DNA from 3 places in the Rhizobium sp. ARZ01 genome. Region 1 is predicted to be linked to each of the others. Evidence: riboswitches for the same ligand, from Rfam matches in the RefSeq annotation. Region 1 holds a riboswitch; each other region holds the start of a gene.
The links. Region 1 has a riboswitch for cobalamin ahead of IB238_RS08435 (CbtB-domain containing protein). Riboswitches for the same ligand answer to the same signal wherever they lie in the genome.
Positions count from the first base shown of each region.

Region 2: linked by a shared signal. The riboswitch ahead of IB238_RS18740 (hypothetical protein) and the one ahead of IB238_RS08435 (CbtB-domain containing protein) in region 1 are both predicted to bind cobalamin.
Region 3: linked by a shared signal. The riboswitch ahead of bluB (5,6-dimethylbenzimidazole synthase) and the one ahead of IB238_RS08435 (CbtB-domain containing protein) in region 1 are both predicted to bind cobalamin.

Region 1 is NZ_JACVAE010000001.1:1,761,246-1,768,789, reverse strand. It holds gene IB238_RS08445 (cobyric acid synthase) at 1-1,181, shown strand, start outside; gene IB238_RS08440 (peptidoglycan-binding protein) at 1,356-3,134, shown strand; cobalamin riboswitch at 3,221-3,530, shown strand; gene IB238_RS08435 (CbtB-domain containing protein) at 3,574-3,747, shown strand; gene IB238_RS08430 (CbtA family protein) at 3,758-4,552, shown strand; gene cobU (bifunctional adenosylcobinamide kinase/adenosylcobinamide-phosphate guanylyltransferase) at 4,552-5,079, shown strand; gene cobW (cobalamin biosynthesis protein CobW) at 5,084-6,142, shown strand; gene cobN (cobaltochelatase subunit CobN) at 6,186-7,544, shown strand, end outside.
Region 2 is NZ_JACVAE010000003.1:295,922-303,465, reverse strand. It holds gene IB238_RS18745 (glucoamylase family protein) at 1-1,209, opposite strand, end outside; cobalamin riboswitch at 1,656-1,878, shown strand; gene IB238_RS18740 (hypothetical protein) at 1,975-2,190, shown strand; gene metH (methionine synthase) at 2,273-6,061, shown strand; gene IB238_RS18730 (putative sulfate exporter family transporter) at 6,082-7,107, opposite strand; gene IB238_RS18725 (LysR substrate-binding domain-containing protein) at 7,179-7,544, shown strand, end outside.
Region 3 is NZ_JACVAE010000001.1:1,380,659-1,388,202, reverse strand. It holds gene metG (methionine--tRNA ligase) at 1-758, shown strand, start outside; gene IB238_RS06640 (TatD family hydrolase) at 778-1,557, shown strand; gene IB238_RS06635 (MBL fold metallo-hydrolase) at 1,562-2,413, shown strand; gene IB238_RS06630 (phosphoribosylaminoimidazolesuccinocarboxamide synthase) at 2,461-3,408, opposite strand; cobalamin riboswitch at 3,651-3,841, shown strand; gene bluB (5,6-dimethylbenzimidazole synthase) at 3,886-4,644, shown strand; partial or broken gene IB238_RS06620 (IS30 family transposase) at 5,187-6,156, shown strand; gene IB238_RS06615 (ABC transporter ATP-binding protein) at 6,415-7,497, shown strand; gene IB238_RS06610 (ABC transporter permease) at 7,500-7,544, shown strand, end outside.

The DNA.
Region 1 (7,544 bases):
AGGTTTTCGGCCAGGCAAAGGGGCGGGACTACCAGGCTTTGAAGCCGAAATTGCTGAGTGCAGTGCTGGATAGTTTCGAAGCGGTCAGCGAAGGCGCCGACCTTGTCGTGGTCGAAGGAGCCGGCTCGCCGGCGGAGATCAACCTCAGGGCCGGCGATATCGCCAATATGGGGTTTGCGACGCGGGCCGGCGTGCCCGTCGTGCTGGTGGGCGATATCGATCGCGGCGGCGTCATCGCCTCCCTCGTCGGAACCCATGCGATCCTTCCCGAGGAAGACCGGTCGATGGTGACCGGCTACCTCATCAACAAGTTCCGTGGCGACGTTTCGCTTTTCGACGACGGCATCAGGGCGGTCGGGGCGCACACCGGCTGGCCCTGCTTCGGCGTCGTGCCGTGGCTGAAACATGCCCGGCGGCTGCCGGCTGAGGATTCCGTGGTGCTGGAGCGGCTGACGACAGGGCAGGCTCGGGCGCTGCGGGTGGCGGTGCCGGTGTTGTCCCGTATTGCCAATTTTGACGATTTCGATCCGCTGCGCCAGGAACCGGACGTCGATCTCGTTTTCGTCCGCCGCGGCGAGCGCATCCCCGCGGATGCCGGTCTCGTCATCCTTCCCGGTTCGAAATCCACCATCGCCGACCTCAGCGATTTTCGGGCCCAAGGTTGGGACCGTGATCTGGAACAGCATCATCGCCGCGGCGGACATATCATCGGGATCTGCGGCGGCTACCAGATGCTCGGCCGGCGTGTGACCGATCCTCTCGGCATCGAGGGGAGCGATCGCGAGGTCGAAGGGCTCGGTCTGCTTGAGGTGGAGACCGAAATGGCGCCGGAAAAAACAGTGCGCAACAGTGTTGCGCGTTCGCTTCGCTATGACGTTCCGCTTGAAGGATATGAGATTCATCTCGGCCGGACCACCGGCCCCGATTGTGCCAGGCCGGCTGTGGCGATCGACGGCCGCGCCGACGGGGCGACGTCTGCGGACGGGCGTGTCTTCGGCACCTATCTGCACGGCCTGCTGTCCAGTGCCCCCTTTCGGGCCGGCCTGCTGGCCGAGTTCGGAATTGCAGGTGGCGGCTTCGACTATGGCAAGGCGGTCGATGAAGCCCTAGATGGCGTGGCAGCCGAGCTCGAGGTTGTCCTTGACCCACAATGGCTGGCTTCGTTCATGCGATGTGATTGAGTTTTCCCGATTAATTGACCGTCCAGAAACGTCGAATATTGCAGATGCCCGCGCAAATTCGGTTATGATCGACAATCACCAAAGTTGCGCCGGAATCCGGTACCATGGCCTTGAAGGCGTCCAATAGCGGCTAGCCTGCGAAGGCGTCTCTGCAGCGATCGAAAGGGAACTTGCATGACCAGCGCGCGTTTTGCGAAACTCGGACTGGCCAGCCTGCTGGGACTTGCCCTTGCGGGCGGACCTGCGGTGCAGGCGGCGGAAACGAAGCCGGCTGTGAGCGCGAGCAAGCGATGGGAATCCGAATTTTCCCTTTGGCAAAAGGTTTCGTCCAGCAGTGATCCGGCGGGGTTCGAAGATTACCTCAAGCAGTATCCGAACGGCACGTTCGCCTCGATCGCCCGGCTTCGCCTTGCCGAGTTGAACGCGGCCGGCGTGGCCAAGCCTGCGACCGATGCGAAAGAGACGACGCAAGAGGCGGGCGGCGTTGCAGCTTCCGAGAAGGAAAAGGCGCAAGCCGAGCAGAAGGCCGCCGAGGCCGCGCGTCTGAAGGCCGAGGAAGAGGCCAAGGTCAAGGCCGAGAAGGCGAAGGTCGAAGAGGAAAGGCTTGCCGCCGAAGCCGAACGTAAACGGCTTGAGGAAGCCGAACGTCTGCGGAAGGAAGAGCAGGCACGCGCGGAAGCAGAAGCAAAACGCGTCGCGGAAGAAAAAGCCGCAGCAGAGCGCAAACGTGCAGAAGAAGCGGCGGAAGCTGCGCGATTGAAGGCGGAGCAACAGGCGAAGGCCGAGGCAGAGCGCCTGAAGGCGGAACAAGAAGCCAAGGCAGCGGCAGAAGCAAAGGCAAAGGCTGATGCCGAGCAGGCGGCTGCACAGGCGGAGCGTAAGCGCGTCGAAGAGGCCGCTGAGGCTGCTCGGATCAGGGCCGAACAGGATGCCTGGGTTGCAGCTGAGGCTGCGGCCAAGGCAGACGCGGCAGCGGCAGAAGCAAAGGCAAAGGCAGAGGCTGCGCAAGCAGCGGCTGAAGCCGAACGCGCCAAGGCCGAAGAGGCCGCAGAGGCAGCGCGGCTGAAGGCCGAGCAGGCTGCGAAGGCCAGCTCCGAACCGACCGCGCCGGTGCAAACTCCAAATGCCGCAGATGCATTGGATGCTGAAGCCCTGCCCACCGAGCTGGATGGCTCGACTGCAGCGGGTACGGCGACCAAGGCTGAGAGCGACGAGGCCGAGCGTCTCGCTCGGCGCGAGGACAATAGCTGGAGCCGCGCTGTTCTCAACGGCCGGGCCGAGGCCTTCGAAAAATATCTCAGCGAGTATCCGAATGGCCGGTTTTCCAAGCAGGCGCGCCGGCGCCTGGCCGACCTCGAGAAAAACACCAACATCGGTACGACGGCACAGGATGACGGTACGACGGTAGAGGACAATGCGAGCGCAAGCGGTGTCGTTACCGAACAGCCTGCTGCCAGGCAAAAACTGCAGTCACAGACGACGGTGTACCAAACGCCGCCGGACGTCCGCGAAGCCTATCTTGATGCCGGCACGCGTGCCCAATCGCAGCGTTGGCTGAATGCGCTCGGCTACAGCACGGGCGGCGCCGATGGCGTATTTGGTCCGCGAACCCGGTCGGCAATTGCGGCATGGCAGCGTTCGCTCGGCTATAGCGCCGATGGCTACCTCACCCGCAAGCAGTATCGCCAACTGCGCGAATCGGGCCAGTTCGCCGCGAATCGCAATCGCGAGCGTGTGGCGCGGCAGCGCTATCAAGATAACCGTTACGCCAATGATGATTATCGGATCTACGAGGGGCCGGTCGACGGCTATGGCGTATACGAAGGGCCGGTCGACGGTTACCTGGAGGGTCCCGTCGGCGGTTACGGCGGCTACTACGAGGGGCCGGTCGAGAGATACTACGACGGTCCGGTCTATCAGGGCGGCATGCGGCGGAGCGGCCCCGGTTATTGATCGGGCCGGTGTCGTGACGCCGGTTTCCGGAATATGGATGACGCTGACGGTCGATTGACTTCCTCGCTCGCCGGGCATAATCATCGCCTATTGGATGGCGCGCCGGTCCGGAAACGAACGGGCGCGTAAATGGGAATGTGACGGGGTGGACCCAATCAGGGCGCTCCAATCACGGCCGACCCCGCGACTGTAGAGTGGCGAGGCCTATCCAGCCGGTCTTGAAGCGATCGGCAAAGCCACTGGGTGGCGGCATGATGAACCGGGGTCTGGACGCCTCTATCTCTACGAATCGTCCGCCTTTCATGCTGCTTTCATCCGGGAAGGCGAGGATGGACCGTTGGTGCAATGCACCTGACGCCACGAGCCAGGAGACCTGCCTCCAATGAAGGGCATAGTGCCCGCCTAGGGGATGTTCCCCATTGCCAGCACGGAGGTTGTCATGGCTGCTAACGTTTCTTCTGTTTCCCTTTCCCTCAACGATCGTCTCTATGCCGGTCTCGTAGCGCTTCTGCTCGGCGGATTCCTGGTGTTCGGCGCAGGCCTCGCCAATTCGTCGGTCCTGCACGATACCGCGCACGACACTCGCCACTCCTACGGCTTCCCCTGCCACTAAGGGGGATGACATGATCGTCAAATATCTCCTGGCCGCCTTGGTGGCCGGGCTGTTCTCTGGCGCCCTGATGACGGTCGCCCAGGAGGCGCGCGTGATTCCGCTCATCCTTCATGCCGAGGAGTATGAAGGCGGCGGAGCCGAGACGGCACCGGCTGGAACGGGCACCGAGACCCATCTTCAGACAACGCAAGAGCATTCTGCCCTTGATTTGGGTGCCGCCCTATCAAAGGTCGGTTCCTATCTCTCGCCGGTGTCCGTCGCCTACGCTCATGGCGGCGCTGCGCATGACGAAGAGGAAGGCGGCATCATGTTCGGCATGAGCCGGTTTTCCGGCACGCTGCTTGCCAATCTGGTGGCGGGTGCGGGCTTTGGCCTGCTCCTCGCAGGCGTCAGCCTCGTGACGGGCAACCCGATCACGGTCGCTAACGGCGCTCTCTGGGGGGCTGCCGGCTGGCTTGCCGTGCACCTGCTGCCGGCCATCGGTCTGCCGCCGGAGCTTCCCGGCTTTCCGGCAGCCGACCTTGCCGAGCGGCAGGTCTGGTGGCTGGGGACGGTCGCCCTTTCGGCGGGCGGGCTCTACCTCCTGATTTTGAAGGACGGTTTGGGTGCCAAAGTCGCCGGCATGGCCCTGATTGCGGCGCCGCACGTCTATGGCGCGCCGCAGCCGACGGACCTCGCCAGCGACGTGCCTGCTGTCCTCGGCGCGGAGTTCGCCGTGGCGGCGCTCGCCACGACGTTGTTCTTCTGGATCGTGCTTGGCCTCTCGCTCGGCTTCGCCAACGAGAAGATCGCAAAGGCAGCCTGATGAAAACCGTATCGCCCGGAGCCGTCCTGGTTCTGGGCGGTGCGCGTTCCGGAAAATCCGCATTTGCAGAGAGGCTGGTCGCAGAGACGGGCCTTTCGAAGCACTACATCGCGACGGGCAGGGCCTGGGACGATGAGATGCGCGAGCGTATCGAGCAGCACAAGGCGCAGCGCGGCAGCCATGGGTGGGTCACCCACGAGGAACCGTTGGCACTGCCGGAATGTATCAACGACACCGCGCGCGACGACCGTGCCCTTCTTGTCGACTGCCTGACGCTGTGGGTGACGAACCTGATGCTCGAAGGGCATGACATGAACGCTGCATTCGACGATCTAGCCGCTGCGATCGTGACTGCGCCGGGCAAGCTTTTCTTCGTCTCGAACGAAGTCGGCCTCGGCATCGTGCCGGACAACAAGATGGCGCGCGAATTTCGCGACCACGCCGGGCGATTGCACCAACAGGTGGCGTCGGTCGCCACCGAAGTCTATTTTGTCGCGGCAGGCCTGCCGCTGAAAATGAAGGGTTGAGCCTATGCTCCAGCAAAAGATCCCCGCCACCGTCATCACCGGTTTCCTCGGCGCGGGCAAGACGACGATGATTCGCAACCTGCTGCAGAACGCCAATGGCAAGCGGATCGCGCTGATCATCAACGAGTTCGGTGATCTCGGCGTCGATGGCGACGTGCTGAAGGGGTGTGGTGCGGAGGCCTGCAGCGAGGATGACATCATCGAGCTGACCAACGGCTGCATCTGCTGCACGGTCGCCGACGATTTTATTCCGACCATGTCGAAGCTGCTCGAGCGCGAGAACCGCCCCGACCACATCGTCATCGAAACCTCGGGCCTGGCGCTGCCGCAGCCGCTCGTCGCCGCCTTCAACTGGCCGGAAATCAAGACTCAGGTGACGGTCGATGGCGTCGTCACCGTGGTGGACAGCGCCGCGGTTGCCGCCGGTCGCTTTGCCGATGACCATGACAAGGTCGATGCCTTGCGGATTGAAGACGAGAACCTCGATCACGAAAGCCCGCTGGAGGAGCTGTTCGAGGACCAGCTGACGGCCGCCGACCTGATCGTGCTCAACAAGACCGACCTGATCGACGCCGCAGGACTGAAGATGGTCCGCGAGGAAGTCGCCTCCCGCATTGCCCGCAAGCCGGCGATGATCGAAGCGAAGAACGGCGATGTCGCCGCTGCCGTCCTGCTCGGCCTTGGCATCGGCACGGAGGAGGACATTGCCAATCGCAAGTCGCACCATGAGTTGGAGCACGAGAACGGCGAGGAGCATGATCACGACCACGACGAGTTCGACAGCTTCGTCGTCGAGCTCGGCCCCGTCGCTGATCCGGCCGTCTTCATCGAGCGGCTGAAAGGGGTGATTACAGAGCACGACGTTCTGCGTCTGAAGGGCTTCGCCGATGTCCCCGGCAAGCCGATGCGCCTCTTGATCCAGGCTGTCGGAAGCCGCATTGACCAGTATTTCGAACGCGCCTGGCAGTCGGGCGAGACGCGCGGGACGCGCCTTGTCGTGATCGGTCTGCACGACATGGACGAGACTGCCGTTCGCGCGGCGATCGCCGCCGCGGCAGCCTGAAGGGCAGGGCGGTGCCGAGGCATTCGGCAAAAGGGAGGCCGGTTTGCATCTCCTTCTAGCACAAAAGGGCACGATCGCCGACGGCAAGGAGGCGATCGATCTCGGCCAGTCGCCGGGCGATATCCTGTTCCTCTCGGCGGCGGACACTGAACTCGCGTCGATTGCGGCGGCGCACCGTGGCCGCGATTCCTCGACGCGGTTGCGGCTTGCCAGCCTGGCATCGCTCACCCATCCCATGTCGGTCGATACTTATGTCGAGCGGACGGCTCGGCATGCGAAACTGATCGTCATCCGTGCGCTCGGCGGGGCGAGCTATTTCCGTTACGTGCTCGAAGCATTGCACGCGACCGCGGTGGCGAACGGCATCTCCGTGGTGGCGTTGCCCGGTGACGATCGGCCCGACGATGGGTTGGTGCCGTTCAACCGCATCGCCGAGGAGGACCGGCTGCGGCTGTGGGAATACCTGACGGAAGGCGGAGCCGAAAACGCCGCCCGCTTCCTATCCTATGCGGACGCGTTGGTGTTCGGTGGCGAAAAGCCGGCGCCCTCCGTGCCGCTGGAGAAGGCGGGTATCTGCTGGCCGGGCAGGGGAGTCATCGACGTTGACCAATGGCAAAAGCTTTCTGTCAACGGTGTCACCGAGGGAGGCGAAGCGCCGACCGTCGCCATCAGTTTCTACCGCGCCTACGTCCAGAGCGGTGAAACGCGGCCGATTGAGATGCTGATAGAAGCGCTTGCGGCCGAAGGCGTGCGGGCACTACCGATCTTCGTCTCCAGCCTGAAAGATCCAGCCTCGACCGAGACCGTGCGCGCCACCTTTGCGGCGGTTGCGCCTGATGTCGTGTTGAATGCCACCAGCTTCGCCGTTTCGGCGCCGGGCGCCAATCGCAAGCCGACCGTGCTGGACGAGACGGGCGCGCAGGTGCTGCAGGTGATCTTTTCCGGCTCGTCGCGCGATGCCTGGCAGGCCTCCGCCCAGGGGCTGATGGCGCGCGATCTCGGCATGAATGTCTCCCTGCCGGAGGTGGATGGCCGGGTGCTGGCGCGAGCCGTGTCCTTCAAGGCCGCCGCCCGCTGGGATGCCGATGTCGAAACGAACATCGTCAGCCTGGAGCCGGTCGAGGATCGCATCCGCTTCTCGGCACGGCTTGCCGCCAACTGGGCACGCCTGCGCCGGGCAAATACGGATGAGCGCCGCGTTGCGCTCATCATGGCAAACTACCCGAACCGCGACGGCCGGCTGGGCAATGGCGTCGGCCTCGACACGCCGGCCGGTACGCTGGAAATTCTGCGCGTCATGAAGGCGGACGGCTATGCCGTCGGTAGCCTGCCGGCCGATGGCGACGCACTGATGGCCCATCTGATGGCCGGACCGACCAATGCAGCAAGCGATGGTCGCGAA
Region 2 (7,544 bases), on a different contig from region 1:
GAAGCGGACCAGGTATTGCACGATCGACGGGCGATAGCCGATGCGCTCTTCCAGCAGCTTGCGCTTTGCGCCGACCAGGTAGGAGCCGACATTGGCCTCATGGGCACCGGCGATATTGCCGGCGGCCATGTCCTCGGCGGTCATCGCGAGCGCGGTCTGCGTCACCTCCAGTTCCGTCCTGCCGGAGCGCCGGGCAAGTTTTTCGATGGTGTCGCGATAGGCATTGCGCGAACCGAAATCGAGATCGGTGTAGTCCGACCCTTCGCGAAGGGCCGCGTCCAGCCGGCTGACGCTCTCGACCCAGACCGGCCATTCCGTGTCGTCGATCGCCCGCAGGCTCTTGATGAGGTTGCTCATCGTGGCGTTGCCCGACGACAGGCGGTTCTGCTCGGCGACGAGCACTTCCTCCAGATCGCTGCCGCGCGCCTCGATCTGTCTTTCCAGCCACTGGATCGCAGCGCCGGACGCCTGAAGGCCGTCACGCAGGCGGTACAGGAGTTGCGCGACAAAGGTGTTGTCGGCGACGAGGTCTTCGATCCCGCGCAGTATGATGACGCTCTTCTCCGGATCGTTCTGCCGGATCAGCTCATCGGCAACCTCGTTCGCCTTGCGGCGCATGCCGCGCGACCGCTCGACGCGGCTCGAAATGCGGCGCAGGTTTTCGACGAGGATGAACCGGACGATGGATGGCAGAGCCCAAAGCTCGCCGATCTTGAGGGCTTCGACCTTCTGGAAGCCCTCGACGATCGCCGTCAGGCTTTCGCGCGAGACGCTGCTGTGGGTGTGGGCGACATAGAGCCAGCCCAGCGCCATGGTGCGGGGGATCTCGACGTCGCCGACTTTCATCGTCGGCAGCTGGCGGTAGAAGCGGCGCGGAAAATCGCGGCGCACTTCCTGGATTGCTTCCTCGACAACATAATAGTTGTCGAGCAGCCACTCGGCCGCCGGCGTAATGGTGGCGCCGGCTTCGACGTCGCGGGCGATCGTCTGATAGACCCGGAAGATCTCCCGCTCGTTTTCCTTTTGTCGGGCGCGAAACTCGAACGGCTTGAAGCCCGGCAGGGCGCTTGCCCCATCACGTGCCAGGTCTTCTCCGCAGGCACTCAGCTCTTCGAGGGTGAAATAGGTATCCCGGATCGAATCGTTGTAGTCGATCTGCTTGGATTCCGTCTCGCGCGACGAAGACTGAGGTCTATTGTGCAGGGGCATTTGCTTGTTTCTAGGTTCGAGCAACGTTGATGTATCCGGCAATCATCGGACCGCGGATCGACTTCGGCGAACGGATTTCATTTGCGTTCCGCCGTGAACCATGACGCCATCATGCGTCTACTCCGCATCGCCAATCCCGAGGGGCCGACAAACGTAAGGCCGCACGCCTCAAGGGTGCGAGATGGATCAAGCGACACGCAAACGTGCATCGCGGCCGCGCTGTGCATGAAAACAGCATTTTCTAGCCGCAAAGACAGGTTGTTGCAACAAGACTGGAACGCAAGGGCAACACCCTCCGAGAATTGATGGCCGTGGATATCCAGCCTACCGCCTAATCGATCGGCGCTGAACGGGACCTGAACGCAACCAGTGAATGTCGGTTTCACGGCGCTTCGTTTTTCCTGTCGAGACTGAAATCGATGCGTTGACACAATCGCCCGGAACTGGCCATTTGCCCCCATCAGGGTTCTTTCGAATCGTCTTCGATCCGGAAGCTAAGAGGGAAGCCGGTGCGAATGTCCCGCAAGGACGTCAAGACCGGCGCTGCCCCCGCAACTGTAAGCGGCGAGCTGCTGTCGCCCACGCCACTGGCACAAAATCGTGCCGGGAAGGCAAGACAGCCGCACCGACCCGCAAGCCAGGAGACCTGCCCTGATGAACTTGTAACGTCCATGGGCGGGGTGTCCCACGGGTGCGCTTGCTCCGCAAAAGGCGGAACTCCAGCTTGCGTGCGTCCGGTCATCCCCCAATTGCATTGGGGAAGTCATGCTAGCCACCATCGAATCCAACCCTTCCGAATCCGGGCGACCGGAATCGGTGTTCGTCTCCTGGCTGCTTTGGCAGCCACGCGAGGCTGACCTTCCGATCGAAGCCTTGAAAGAGCTCAGCAAGCTCGCACGCTACGCGGATCGCGATCCCGATATCGTGCGCCTGCGTTCCCTCTTCGCCACGCTGGCGGGGCAGACCGGGAGGCCACACTAGAATTACTACATAAAGACATATTGACATAAAGATATCCTTATGTGATCTCCGATGCAGACATTCTGCATCGGAGGGCTTTGCCATGGCATCGGCCAACCTCGACGACCTCTTTGGTCCCGAACTTCAACCCCGCACTGGCAAAGACATAGCCGAGGCGCTTCATGCTGCAGCGAGGGAACGCATTCTCGTTCTCGACGGCGCCATGGGCACGGAAATCCAGACGCTCGGCCTGGTCGAGACGGATTTCCGCGGCAGCCGATTCGGCGATTGTGCCTGCCACCAGCAGGGCAACAACGACCTTCTGACGCTTACGCAGCCGGCCGCGATCGAGGACATTCATTATCGTTATGCGATGGCGGGCGCCGACATCCTCGAGACCAACACGTTTTCTTCCACCACGATCGCCCAGGCCGATTACGGCATGGAGGACATGGTTTATGAGCTGAATCGCGACGGCGCCCGGCTGGCGCGCCGCGCCGGCTTGCGGGCACAGGAGAAGGATGGCAGGCGCCGCTTCGTCGCCGGCGCGCTCGGTCCGACAAACCGCACCGCCTCGATCTCGCCGGATGTCAACAATCCGGGCTATCGCGCCGTCACCTTCGACGATCTTCGCATCGCCTATGCCGAGCAGCTGCGCGGCCTCATCGACGGCGGCGCCGACATCATCCTGATCGAGACGATCTTCGACACGCTGAACGCCAAGGCCGCGATCTTCGCTACCAAGGAGATATTCGCCGAGAAAGGCATCGTGCTGCCGATCATGATCTCCGGCACGATCACCGACCTGTCCGGCCGCACCCTCTCCGGTCAGACCCCGGAAGCCTTTTGGAACTCGGTGCGCCATGCCGAGCCCTTCTCCATCGGCCTCAACTGTGCACTCGGCGCCAATGCGATGCGCGCCCACCTCGACGAAATTTCTTCCGTCGCCGGCACCTTTGTCTGCGCCTATCCAAACGCCGGCCTGCCGAACGCGTTTGGCAAGTATGACGAGACGCCGGAGCAGATGGCCGAGCAGATCGAAGGCTTCATGCGCGACGGCCTCGTCAACATCGTCGGCGGCTGCTGCGGCTCAACGCCGGCCCACATCAAGGCGATAGCCGGCGCGGCCGCCCGCCACAAACCGCGGGCGATCCCGGACATTCCCCGCCACATGCGGCTTTCCGGGCTCGAACCTTTCACGCTGACGAAGGACATCCCCTTCGTCAACGTCGGCGAGCGCACCAACGTCACCGGCTCGGCCAAGTTCCGCAAGCTGATCACATCAGGCGACTATGCAGCGGCGCTCGACATCGCCCGTGATCAGGTGGCGAATGGCGCCCAGGTCATCGACATCAACATGGACGAGGGCCTGATCGATTCCGCCAAGGCGATGACGGAGTACCTGAACCTCATTGCCGCCGAGCCGGACATCGCCCGCGTGCCGATCATGATCGACTCATCCAAATGGGAAGTGATCGAGGCCGGCCTGAAATGCGTCCAGGGCAAGCCTCTGGTCAATTCGATCTCGCTGAAGGAAGGCGAGGAAGCCTTCCTGCATCACGCCCGCCTCGTGCGCGGCTATGGCGCCGCCGTCGTCGTGATGGCCTTCGACGAGAAGGGCCAGGCCGATACGAAGCAGCGCAAGGTCGAAATCTGCGCCCGCGCCTACAAGATCCTGACGGAACAGGCCGGCTTCCCGCCCGAGGACATCATCTTCGACCCGAACATCTTCGCGGTCGCGACCGGCATCGAGGAACACGACAACTACGGCGTAGACTTCATCGAGGCGACGCGCCAGATCGTGACGACCCTGCCGCATGTGCATGTCTCCGGCGGCGTCTCCAATCTCTCTTTCTCCTTCCGCGGCAACGAACCTGTCCGCGAGGCGATGCACGCCGTGTTCCTCTACCACGCGATCCACGCGGGCATGGACATGGGCATCGTCAATGCCGGCCAGCTCGCCGTCTACGACACGATCGAACCGGACCTGCGCGAAGCCTGCGAGGACGTGGTGCTGAACCGCGTTCCGAAGGCCGGCGGGACGGCGACGGAACAGCTTCTGGAGATCGCCGAGCGCTTCAAGGGCGCGGCTGGCAAGGAAGCGAAGGAGAAGGACCTCGCCTGGCGCGAATGGCCTGTCGAAAAGCGGATGGAGCATGCGCTCGTCAACGGCATCACCGAGTTCATCGAAGCCGACACGGAAGAGGCGCGCCTTTCCGCCGAGCGGCCGCTGCACGTGATCGAGGGCCCGCTGATGGCCGGCATGAACGTCGTCGGCGATCTCTTCGGCGCGGGAAAAATGTTCCTACCGCAGGTGGTCAAGTCGGCGCGCGTGATGAAGCAGGCGGTCGCCGTTCTGCTCCCCTACATGGAAGCGGAGAAGCTCGCAAATGGCGGCGCGAGCCGCGAAAGCGCCGGCAAGATCCTGATGGCGACGGTGAAGGGCGACGTGCACGACATCGGCAAGAACATCGTCGGCGTCGTGCTCGCCTGCAACAACTACGAGATCATCGACCTCGGCGTCATGGTGCCATCTGCGAAGATCCTCGAAACCGCACGCGCCGAAAACGTCGACATCATCGGCCTGTCCGGCCTGATCACGCCCTCGCTGGACGAAATGGCGCATGTGGCAAGCGAAATGGAGCGCGAGGGCTTCGACATTCCGCTCCTGATCGGTGGCGCCACCACAAGCCGCGTGCACACGGCAGTCAAGATCGATCCTCGCTACGACCGCGGCCAGACCGTCTACGTCACCGACGCCAGCCGCGCAGTCGGGGTCGTCTCCAGCCTTCTTTCACCCGAGCACAAGGCTGGATACGTAGAGACACTTCAGGCTGAATACCGCAAGGTCGCCGACGCCCACATGCGGGCCGAAGCCGAAAAGCAGCGCCTGCCGCTGGCACGGGCCCGCGACAACGCCTTCAAGCCCGACTGGCCCGCCTACCGGCCGAAGACGCCGTCCTTCCTTGGTACCCGCGTGTGGCAGGACTGGGATCTGGCCGAACTCGCCCGCTACATCGACTGGACGCCGTTCTTCCAGACCTGGGAACTGAAGGGTGTCTATCCGAGGATCCTCGAAGACGAGAAGCAGGGCGAGGCCGCCCGCCAGCTGTTTGCAGATGCGCAGGCGATGCTGGAAAAGATCATCACTGAGAAATGGTTCACGCCGAAGGCCGTCGTCGGCTTCTGGCCGGCCAATGCGGTCGGCGACGACATCCGCCTGTTCACCGATGAAACGAGATCTGCGGAACTTGCGACCTTCTTCACCCTGCGCCAGCAGCTATCCAAGCGCGACGGGCGCCCGAACCTGGCGCTGTCCGATTTCGTCTCGCCGGTGGATAGCGGCAAACAGGACTATCTCGGCGGCTTCGTGGTTACGGCCGGCATCGGCGAAATCGCCATCGCCGAACGCTTCGAACGCGCCAACGACGATTACTCTTCGATCCTGGTGAAGGCGCTGGCCGACCGCTTCGCCGAGGCTTTTGCCGAGCGGATGCATGAATATATCCGCAAGGAACTCTGGGCCTATGCGCCGGAGGAAACTTTCACGCCGCAGGACCTGATCGGCGAACCCTATGCCGGCATCCGTCCTGCTCCGGGCTACCCCGCCCAGCCGGACCATACGGAGAAGGTGACGCTGTTCCGGCTGCTCGATGCGGAAAACGAGATCGGTGTCAGTCTGACCGAGAGCATGGCGATGTGGCCGGGCTCCTCCGTCTCCGGCCTCTACATCGCCTCGCCCGAGAGCTACTACTTCGGCGTCGCCAAGGTCGAGCGCGACCAGGTGCAGGACTATGCCGCCCGCAAGGGCATGGCCGTATCCGATGTCGAACGTTGGCTGGGACCGGTGTTGAACTATGTGCCAGGACCGGTCGCCGAAGCCGCCGAGTAGGTTCCGTCATGTACTTCCCGTCAAGGCGCGGTGACCTGCAGCAGCAGGATCATCGCGTAGCTTGCGGCAAGCAGCACTATTAGCGACAGGATGACGGTGGCGCTGACCCGCATGCCCGCCTGCATGACCTTGCGGATATCCACACCAAGCCCAAGGGCAGCCATGGCGACCACCGTCAGCCCGCCCGACGCCACATTCATGGCCATCGCCACCGGTTCGCCGATCAGGCCCGCAGACCGTGCGGCAAGCATCAGCAAGAAGCCGACGATGAACCACGGCACGAGCCTGTAAAGCGGCGGGCGGCAACCGGCCGCTCCTGCTCGGCTGGCAGCGATCAGCGAAAGCGTCACTACGACGGGGCCAAGCATCAACACCCGCACAAGCTTGACCAGCATGCCCACCTGCGCGCTTACGGCCGACACCGGCACCGTGGCGGCAAAGACCTGCGGCACGGCATAGACAGTCATGCCTGCCAGAATGCCGTAGTTGGTGCTCGAAAGGTCGAGGACCGGCACGAGCAGCGGCAGGAGCAGAACCGTAAGCACGCCGAGAACCGCCGTGAACGCGACCGACGACGCCACATCGTCGGACTGGGCATGGATGACCGGCGCAGCCGCGGCGATCGCCGAATTGCCGCAGATCGAGTTGCCGCAGGCGACCAGCACGGCCATCCGCTTCGGCAGACCGAGCAGGCGCCCGATGCCGTAGCTTGCAGCAAGGACGCAGAAGACGACGAACGCGATTGCGCCGAGCATGGCCGGTCCGATTGATGCCAGCGCGGCCGCACTGACACCTGCACCAAGCAGGACGATGGCGATCTCAAGGAAATATTTGGCGCTGAATTCGATACCGGGGTCGAAGGAAGCAGGGCGCGGAAGAAGCAGTCGGATAGCCGCGCCGAGAAGAATCGCCAGCACCAGCGCCTCGAGCCAGGCTTCACCGACGAGGAACCGCTCGGCGAAGTCGCCAAGGAGCGCGAGGCCGGCAACGGCCAGCGATAAAAGGATACCGGGGGCATGGGTGCGGAATGGAATGACTTTGCTCATGCACCTTTAATGATAGAAATTTATTGTGCAATCCATCGACAAATAAGGTACGTTTCATTCGATTTCATTGAATGATCGCCATGACCCTGGAACAGCTTCGAATCTTCATCGCCGTCGCCGAACGCGAGCATCTCACCCAGGCGGCGCTCGCTCTGCACCTCACCCCTTCCGCCGTCAGCTCCGCCGTCCGAACGCTCGAGGACCGGTACTCGGTGGCCCTGTTCCATCGAACCGGGCGTCGGATCGAGCTGACGGAAACGGGCCGGGCTTTCCTGACCGAAGCAAAGGCAACCGTGACGCGGGCGAAGGAGGCGGAACTGTTCCTTGCCGAGGTCGGTGATCTCAGGCGAGGCTCACTGAGCCTGCATGCCAGCCAGACCATCGCCAGCTACTGGCTGCCGCCGGTGCTGATGCAGTTGCATTCGAAGCACCCGGGC
Region 3 (7,544 bases), 380 kb from region 1:
AGGACATCATCCGCTTCCACGCCGTCTATTGGCCGGCCTTCCTGATGTCGGCAGGTCTGCCGCTGCCCAAGCGCGTCTTCGCCCACGGCTTCCTGCTCAATAAGGGCGAGAAGATGTCGAAGTCGCTCGGCAACGTCGTCGATCCGGTCAATCTCGTGGATCATTTCGGCCTCGACCAGATGCGCTACTTCCTGCTGCGCGAAGTCTCCTTCGGCCAGGATGGAAGCTATAGCGAGGAGGGGATCGCAACCCGCATCAACTCCGACCTTGCCAACGGCATCGGCAACCTCGCCAGCCGCTCGCTGTCGATGATCGTCAAGAATTGCGACGGGAAGATTCCAGTCTGCGGACCGCTGACGGAGGCCGACAAGACCATGCTGGCGTCTGCGGATGCGCTGCATGCGATCACGCGCGACGAGATGGGCAAGCTGATGATCCATCGGGCGTTGACCGCGATCATCGCCGTCGTGTCCGAGGCCGACCGCTATTTCGCCGGCGAGGCACCCTGGGCGCTGAAAAAGACCGATCCGGAGCGGATGGGCACGGTGCTCTACGTAACCGCAGAGGTGGTGCGCCAGATTGCAATCCTGCTCCAGCCTTTCATGCCGGCTTCGGCGGGCAAGCTTTTGGACCTCGTCGCCGCGCCTGCCGACAAGCGGGACTTTGCCGCTCTTGGTGAAGCGGGCAGGCTCGTCAGCGGCACGCCGCTGGAAGCGCCGACGCCGGTGTTCCCGCGCTATGTCGCGCCAGAGGCTTGAATGGTCTGAGGAAAGGCCGATGCTGATCGACACCCACTGCCATCTGGACTTCGCCGACTTCGAGGCCGAGCGCGACGACATCGTGGCGCGCGCCCATGCCGCCGGTGTCGGCCAGATGATCACAATCTCGACGCGGGTGCGGAAGTTTCCGGAGATCCTGGCGATCGCCGAAAAATATCCGACCGTGTTCTGCTCGGTCGGCACGCATCCGCACAACGCCGATGAGGAGCTCGACGTCACGGTGGACGAGCTTGTCCGGCTGTCCGAACACCCGCGCGTCGTTGCGATCGGGGAGGCGGGGCTCGACTATTTCTACGACAACGCGCCGCGCGAGGCGCAGGCCGAGGGCCTGCGCAACCACATCGCCGCAGCGCGTTTGACCGGCCTGCCGCTGGTCATTCACAGCCGGTCGGCCGACGAGGACATGGCGGCGATCCTGACCGAGGAGACGGGGAAGGGCGCCTTTCCATTCCTGCTACACTGTTTCTCTTCAGGAGAGGAGCTTGCCCGCGTCGGCGTTGAACTCGGCGGCTACGTTTCGTTTTCCGGCATTTTGACTTTTCCGAAGTCGGAAGAACTGCGCCAGATCGCAAAGACGGTTCCGACAGAGCGAATGCTGGTCGAAACCGACGCGCCCTATCTCGCGCCGAAACCGTTCCGGGGCAAGCGCAACGAACCGGCCTATGTGGCGCATACCGCTTCGGTGCTGGCCGAGACGCTGGGGCTGAGCGACGCGGAGATCGCATCGATAACGACGGATAACGCGTTCCGTCTCTTCTCCAAGATGCCGAGGGTCTGACATCGTGTCATACCGCCGGCGCTTCACCATTCTCGGCTGCGGTTCTTCTCCAGGGGTCCCGCGGATTACCGGCGACTGGGGCGACTGCGATCCGAACAACCCGAAAAACCGCCGCACCCGGACCGCGTTGCTGGTCGAGCAGATCGGGCCGGATGGCCGAACGACGGTGGCAATTGACACCGGGCCGGATTTTCGCGAGCAGATGATCGCCGCGCAGGTCAAGAGCATCGACGCGGTGCTGTATACGCATGCCCATGCCGATCACATTCACGGCATCGACGATATCCGTGGCTTCGTCCAGTACAGCAAAAAGCAGGTGCCGATCTGGGCTGACTTAGAGACGATGGCGCGCATTCGCGAGGGTTTTCCGTATTGCATCGAGACGCCTCCCGGCAGTTTCTACCCGCCGATCGTCACTGCGAACCTGATTGATCCTATCGACATGCCGGTGGTTATCCGCGGAGCAGGGGGCGCCATCCGGTTCGACCCGCTGCTGCAGGTTCACGGGTCAATCCATTCTCTCGGCTTTCGCGTCGGCAACGTCGCCTATTGCACCGATGTCAGCGCCTTTCCGGAAGCGACGGCCAATCGATTGGCCGGCCTCGACCTGCTGATTATCGACGCCCTGCAGTACCGAACACACGCGAGCCACTTTTCGCTCGGCGAGGCGCTGGAGTGGATCGAGCGGCTGGCACCGGCCCGTGCGGTTCTAACCCACATGCATACGCCGCTGGACTATGACAAGGTGATGAGCGAGACGCCCGATCACGTCGAACCCGCCTACGACCAGATGGTCATCGAGTTCGACGTTACCGATGAGGCGATTTCCCTCGATACCACGACGTACGCGGATTAGTACAGGCTCTCGGAAAAGTCCCATAACCTACTGAGCTTATTCAGTTATCACTCATTGAAGTATGGCCGCAAATTGGTGCGAATGCGTTCCAGGACTGTGCCACCTGTGAGATCGGGACCGAATTTTTGCCCGGTGATGGTCTCGTAGGCCTGGATGTAGACCTTTGAGGTCTGCTCGATCAGGTCGGCCGGAATCTCCGGGATCGGATCCTTGTAGGGATCGCAACGCTCTGTGACCCAGGCGCGCACGAAATCCTTGTCGAAGCTCTGCGGACGTTTGCCCGCTGCAAAAGCCTCATCGTAGCCGTCGGCGATCCAATAGCGGCTGCTGTCGGGCGTATGGATCTCGTCAGCGAGGACGATCCGGCCGTCCTTGTCGGTGCCGAACTCATACTTCGTATCGACGAGGATCAAGCCGCGCTCGGCGGCCCGTTCCTGGCCGCGGGCAAAGAGCGCCAGCGCATAACGCGAAACGGTTTCCCATTGCTCGGCCGTCAGCAGGCCCTGGGCCAGGATTTCGTCTCCAGACAGCGGTTCGTCATGGCCGCCGTCGAAGGCCTTGCTCGTCGGCGTGATGATCGGTTGCGGCAACTTCTCGTTGTCGCGCAGCCCATCCGGCAGGCGGATGCCGTACATCTCGCGCTCGCCATGCTTGTATTTGGTCAGGATCGACGTGCCTGTCGTTCCGGCGAGATAGCCGCGCACGACGACCTCGACGGGCAAAATGTCGAGTCGCGTGCCGATGACCACGTTCGGATCCGGATAGGCCAGAACGTGATTCGGGCAGATGTCGGCCGTTTGCTCGAACCAGTAACGCGCAGTCTGCGTCAGCACCTGGCCCTTGAACGGTATCGACGTCAGGATCACGTCGAAGGCGCTGAGACGGTCCGTGGCAATGATGATCCGGCTGCCATCGGGCAGATCGTAGTTCTCGCGAACCTTGCCCTTGTAGCGGCCCGGCAGTTCGGGAATGAAGGCATCTGAAAGTACGCGCAGTTCGCTCATCGGCCGGGCCTCGCATGGAACAGAATTGACAGGGCTAAAGCAGGCACAACAGGCCAGGTCAAGGCGACGACCGCAGCAAACGCAATAAAGTCCACGTCTCCCAGTGTCATACCACATGCTGTAGACGTACAAATGGTGGTTAGTTTGCGCCAGCACAAATATTGAGTGACATTTTGGCGCCTCCAAGCCTCAGATGGCGTAGGTGGCTATTGGACCTGCGACGCCTGAATGATAGTACGCGTCATTGCACAGGTGCCCGGGCAGGTTCGTGCCTAAAGGGGAGAATCGGGAACGCGGTGGAAATCCGCGACGTGCCCAACGCTGTGAGGGGGACTGGAAGGGCCAATGCCACTGGCGGTGCTGGGAAGGCGCTCTTGCAGGATGAACCTGAGTCAGAAGACCGGCCTGTGAAAGATGGACCCGTCCGTACGGACGACGAGACGGGTCTGCGTCCACAAGGGGAATACGATGGACTATTCAGGTCTTTTGCCGGCTCAGCCGCTGCCACCCACCGAGCGTGCGGGTGTATATCGGGCCATTTTCACAAGGAGAGACACGAGAGGTGAGTTCCTACCGGATTCGATTCCGGACGAACTACTAAGTCGTATCCTCCTCGCAGCGCATCACGCGCCCTCGGTCGGCTTCATGCAACCTTGGAGTTTCATCATAATTCGGGATACGGGGACGCGCCGGCAAGTCCATGACGCGTTCCTGAAAGCGCATGCCGAGGCGGAACTCTTGTTTCCCGAACCGCTTCGCAACACGTATCGGGGCCTGAAGCTCGAAGGGATCATGGAGGCACCTGTTAATATCTGCGTTGTCTGTGATCGCGACCGAGCCGGACCTGCCGTGATCGGACGCACACACATTCGGGCGATGGATCTCTATAGCACCGCCTGCGCGGTCCAGAACCTGTGGCTTGCCGCGCGCGCCGAAGGGCTTGGCGTTGGCTGGGTGAGCATCTTCGACAATGGAACAGTGCAACGTATTCTGAATATACCGAAGCGAATTGTTCCGATTGCCTATCTATGTGTCGGGCAGGTGAAAGGCTATCATGATCGCCCCGAGTTGGAAAAAGCAGGCTGGCGCGATCGCCTTTCGATTGGATCCCTTGTGCATTTCGAAGAATGGGGTCGCCAGGACGCCCACGCGGACATAATCACCCAGCTCGTACGTGATGAACGAGATGCTCGCGAACATCGATGGGCGGCGAACTGCCCGTCGTAGTCAAGTTCGGCTTGGCGGTTGCGTGACTGGATGATCACGCCATGTGATCGAAGCGGCAGGGGCCAAGACGCGGCTCCTGCCGCTTCAACCCCATCGAAATGAGGCTTTCTCTAGAGGTTTCCGCAGATGCCATGGATACTAAAAGGGCATTTGTCGCAGCCTTCATGCCAGTATCTCGCCGGTTTTGTCGTTCCCGCAATTCCGCGCGAGATCGCAAACACGCTAACATTTCTATGATAGGCGATTGAGGCTTTGGCACCAGATCGGCCATATCTCATCCTGGAAACGCGGAACCACTCTCTGGCGGTGCTCCGAAGGTTAGCCCGCTCAATGTGTGAGCTAAAGGTCGTGCGCCGCGGGTCGGCGATGTCCTGTGGCGAGTCACCGTGGTCAAAATGTGGAACAGCAGGTCGATAACCCCTAATTTCTCTTCGAAAGTTCCATAATCTATCTTATGCAATCTCCGTATGTGGCCGGGTACATTCTATTTCCAAGTGCGACATGCCAATAAAAACAATGGTTTCGCATTGGAGATATTTCGCATGTCGCTTTGCTATTCGCAGCTTTCCCTGCCCGATCGTCGACGACTTCATCATCTGAAAGGACGCAAGGTCCCTGTTGGCGAGATCGCGCGCCTGCTTGGCCGTCACCGCTCGACGATCTATCGCGAACTGAGACGCAATACGTTTCAAGATGCCGAGTTCCCGAATACAGCGGTTACTACTGCACCGTTGCTGACGACATAGCCAAGGAACGGCGGCGGCGCTTGCGCAAGCTCAGGCGGCATCCCGATCTGCGCGTGTTCGTGATCGATCGACTGAAGGCGCATTGGTCGCCGGAGCAGATCGCCGGTCGCCTGGTTGCCGATGGCGTGAGTCCCGTCCGCATTTGCCCGGAAACGATCTATGGGGCTCTACCGCCACCTTCCCGAGGCTCGGCGCAAACGGCGACGGCGCGGAACCCGCCAGCCACGCGGTTCGCGCATCCCGATCGATTGCAGAATCGGTCAACGTCCTGAATTTATTGACGATCGCTCGGACTTTGGCCATTGGGAAGGCGATCTTCGGATCTTTCGGCGCGCGCTCGGCGAAGCCAACGTCACCACCCTCGTCGAGCGCAAGAGCCGCTACACGGTCATGATCAAGAACAGGAGCCGGCACTCACAGCCGATCATGGACAAGATCATCCATGCGTTCTCGCCCCTGCCGTCGCATGCCCGCCGCAGCTTCACCTTCGACCGCGGTACGGAGTTCATGGGCTATCGGGCTCTGGAAGATAGCATCGGTGCGAGAAGCTGGTTCTGCGATCCCAATTCGCCGTGGCAGAAAGGTGCCGTCGAGAACGCCAACAAGCGCATCCGCCGCTTCATGCCTGGCGACACGGATCTGGCCACGGTGGGGTCAGTCCCAACTCGTCGCCCTCGCCCATCACCTCAATTCACTGCCACGCAAGTGCCTCGGCTTCAGAACACCTGCCGAGATGTTCATGGCGCATTCGCGCGAAGGCGGGTGATCCCCCTATCCTGCACACGCCCATATTGCACTTGGAGTCGATTCTCCAGACAGTCGAGCAGTGGCGGCATCTGCCCTCCTCCCAAGTAGCGTTTGGCAACGAGAACGGCCATACCGACCTTGTTGCCAACACGACAACAAATCGGGTCTCGCCGTAAAAACTTATTGACTAAGTGTTCAGTCTTTTTTCTACTGGCACCCAACAGGACATTGCAGCCGGTCATACGGCGGATGTGGCTTAGCAGGGGGGAGACACGCTTTGCCAGATGAGAAGTCCGCAATTGAAATCCGTGACGTCACGAAACTGTTCGGGGCTTTCAAGGCGCTGGAAGGCGTGTCCGTCTCGATCCGTGAAAACGAGTTCTTCACCCTTCTCGGCCCGTCGGGCTGCGGAAAGACGACGCTTCTGCGGCTGATCGCTGGATTCGAATATCCGACCGACGGCGCAATTCTTCTGCACGGCAAGGATATTGCTGCGCTGCCGCCCTATCAGCGGCCGATCAACACGGTATTCCAGAATTACGCCCTGTTTCCGCACATGACCGTCAGTGAAAATATCGGGTTCGGTCTGGAAATGTTGGGCAAGCCAAAGGCGGTGATCGCTGCGCGCGTGGAGGAGATGCTGCGTCTCGTGCGGATGGAGAGCCTAAGGCACCGCAGGACAACCGAGCTTTCCGGCGGCCAGCAGCAGCGTGTGGCTCTGGCACGTGCACTGGCGCCTGCCCCGAAGGTGCTTCTCCTGGATGAGCCGCTGAGCGCGCTCGACTACAAGCTGCGCAAGGAGATGCAGATCGAACTGAAGCGTCTTCAGCTCGAAACCGGTATCACCTTCATCTTTGTCACCCACGACCAGGAAGAAGCGCTGACCATGTCGGACCGCATTGCGGTTCTTTCCAGCGGCCAAATCCTGCAAGTGGGCAACCCGCGCGAGATCTATGACAGTCCCGGCGACCGGTTCGTCGCCGATTTTATCGGTGAAGCGAATTTCCTGAATGGCGAGATCGTTGGCGTCGAAGAGGGTCGGGCGCGGGTTCGGCTTGCGTCCGGCGCCGAGATCGTTGCCCGGCTTCCGGCCTCAGCACCGCAGGAGGGCAAGGTGACGGTCATTGTCCGTCCCGAGCATGCCCAAATCCACACCGATCAAAGGCCCTCCTCTCTGAGCGGGACGCTGGAGAGCATCGTGTATTTCGGCACCGACACCCACCTGCATGTCCGGCTTGCCGATGGAGACCAGTTCGTAGTGCGCCGCCAGAACAGCCCGTCGCAGGACGCGGCTCTGATGGCCGGAGCCACGGTCGGCGTGGTATTCGACCCGGCCGCCGCTCAAGTTCTGAGAGGCTGACCATGACGAATGCTGCGCAATTCGCCCTGGCCGCTGCGCGCGAGGAC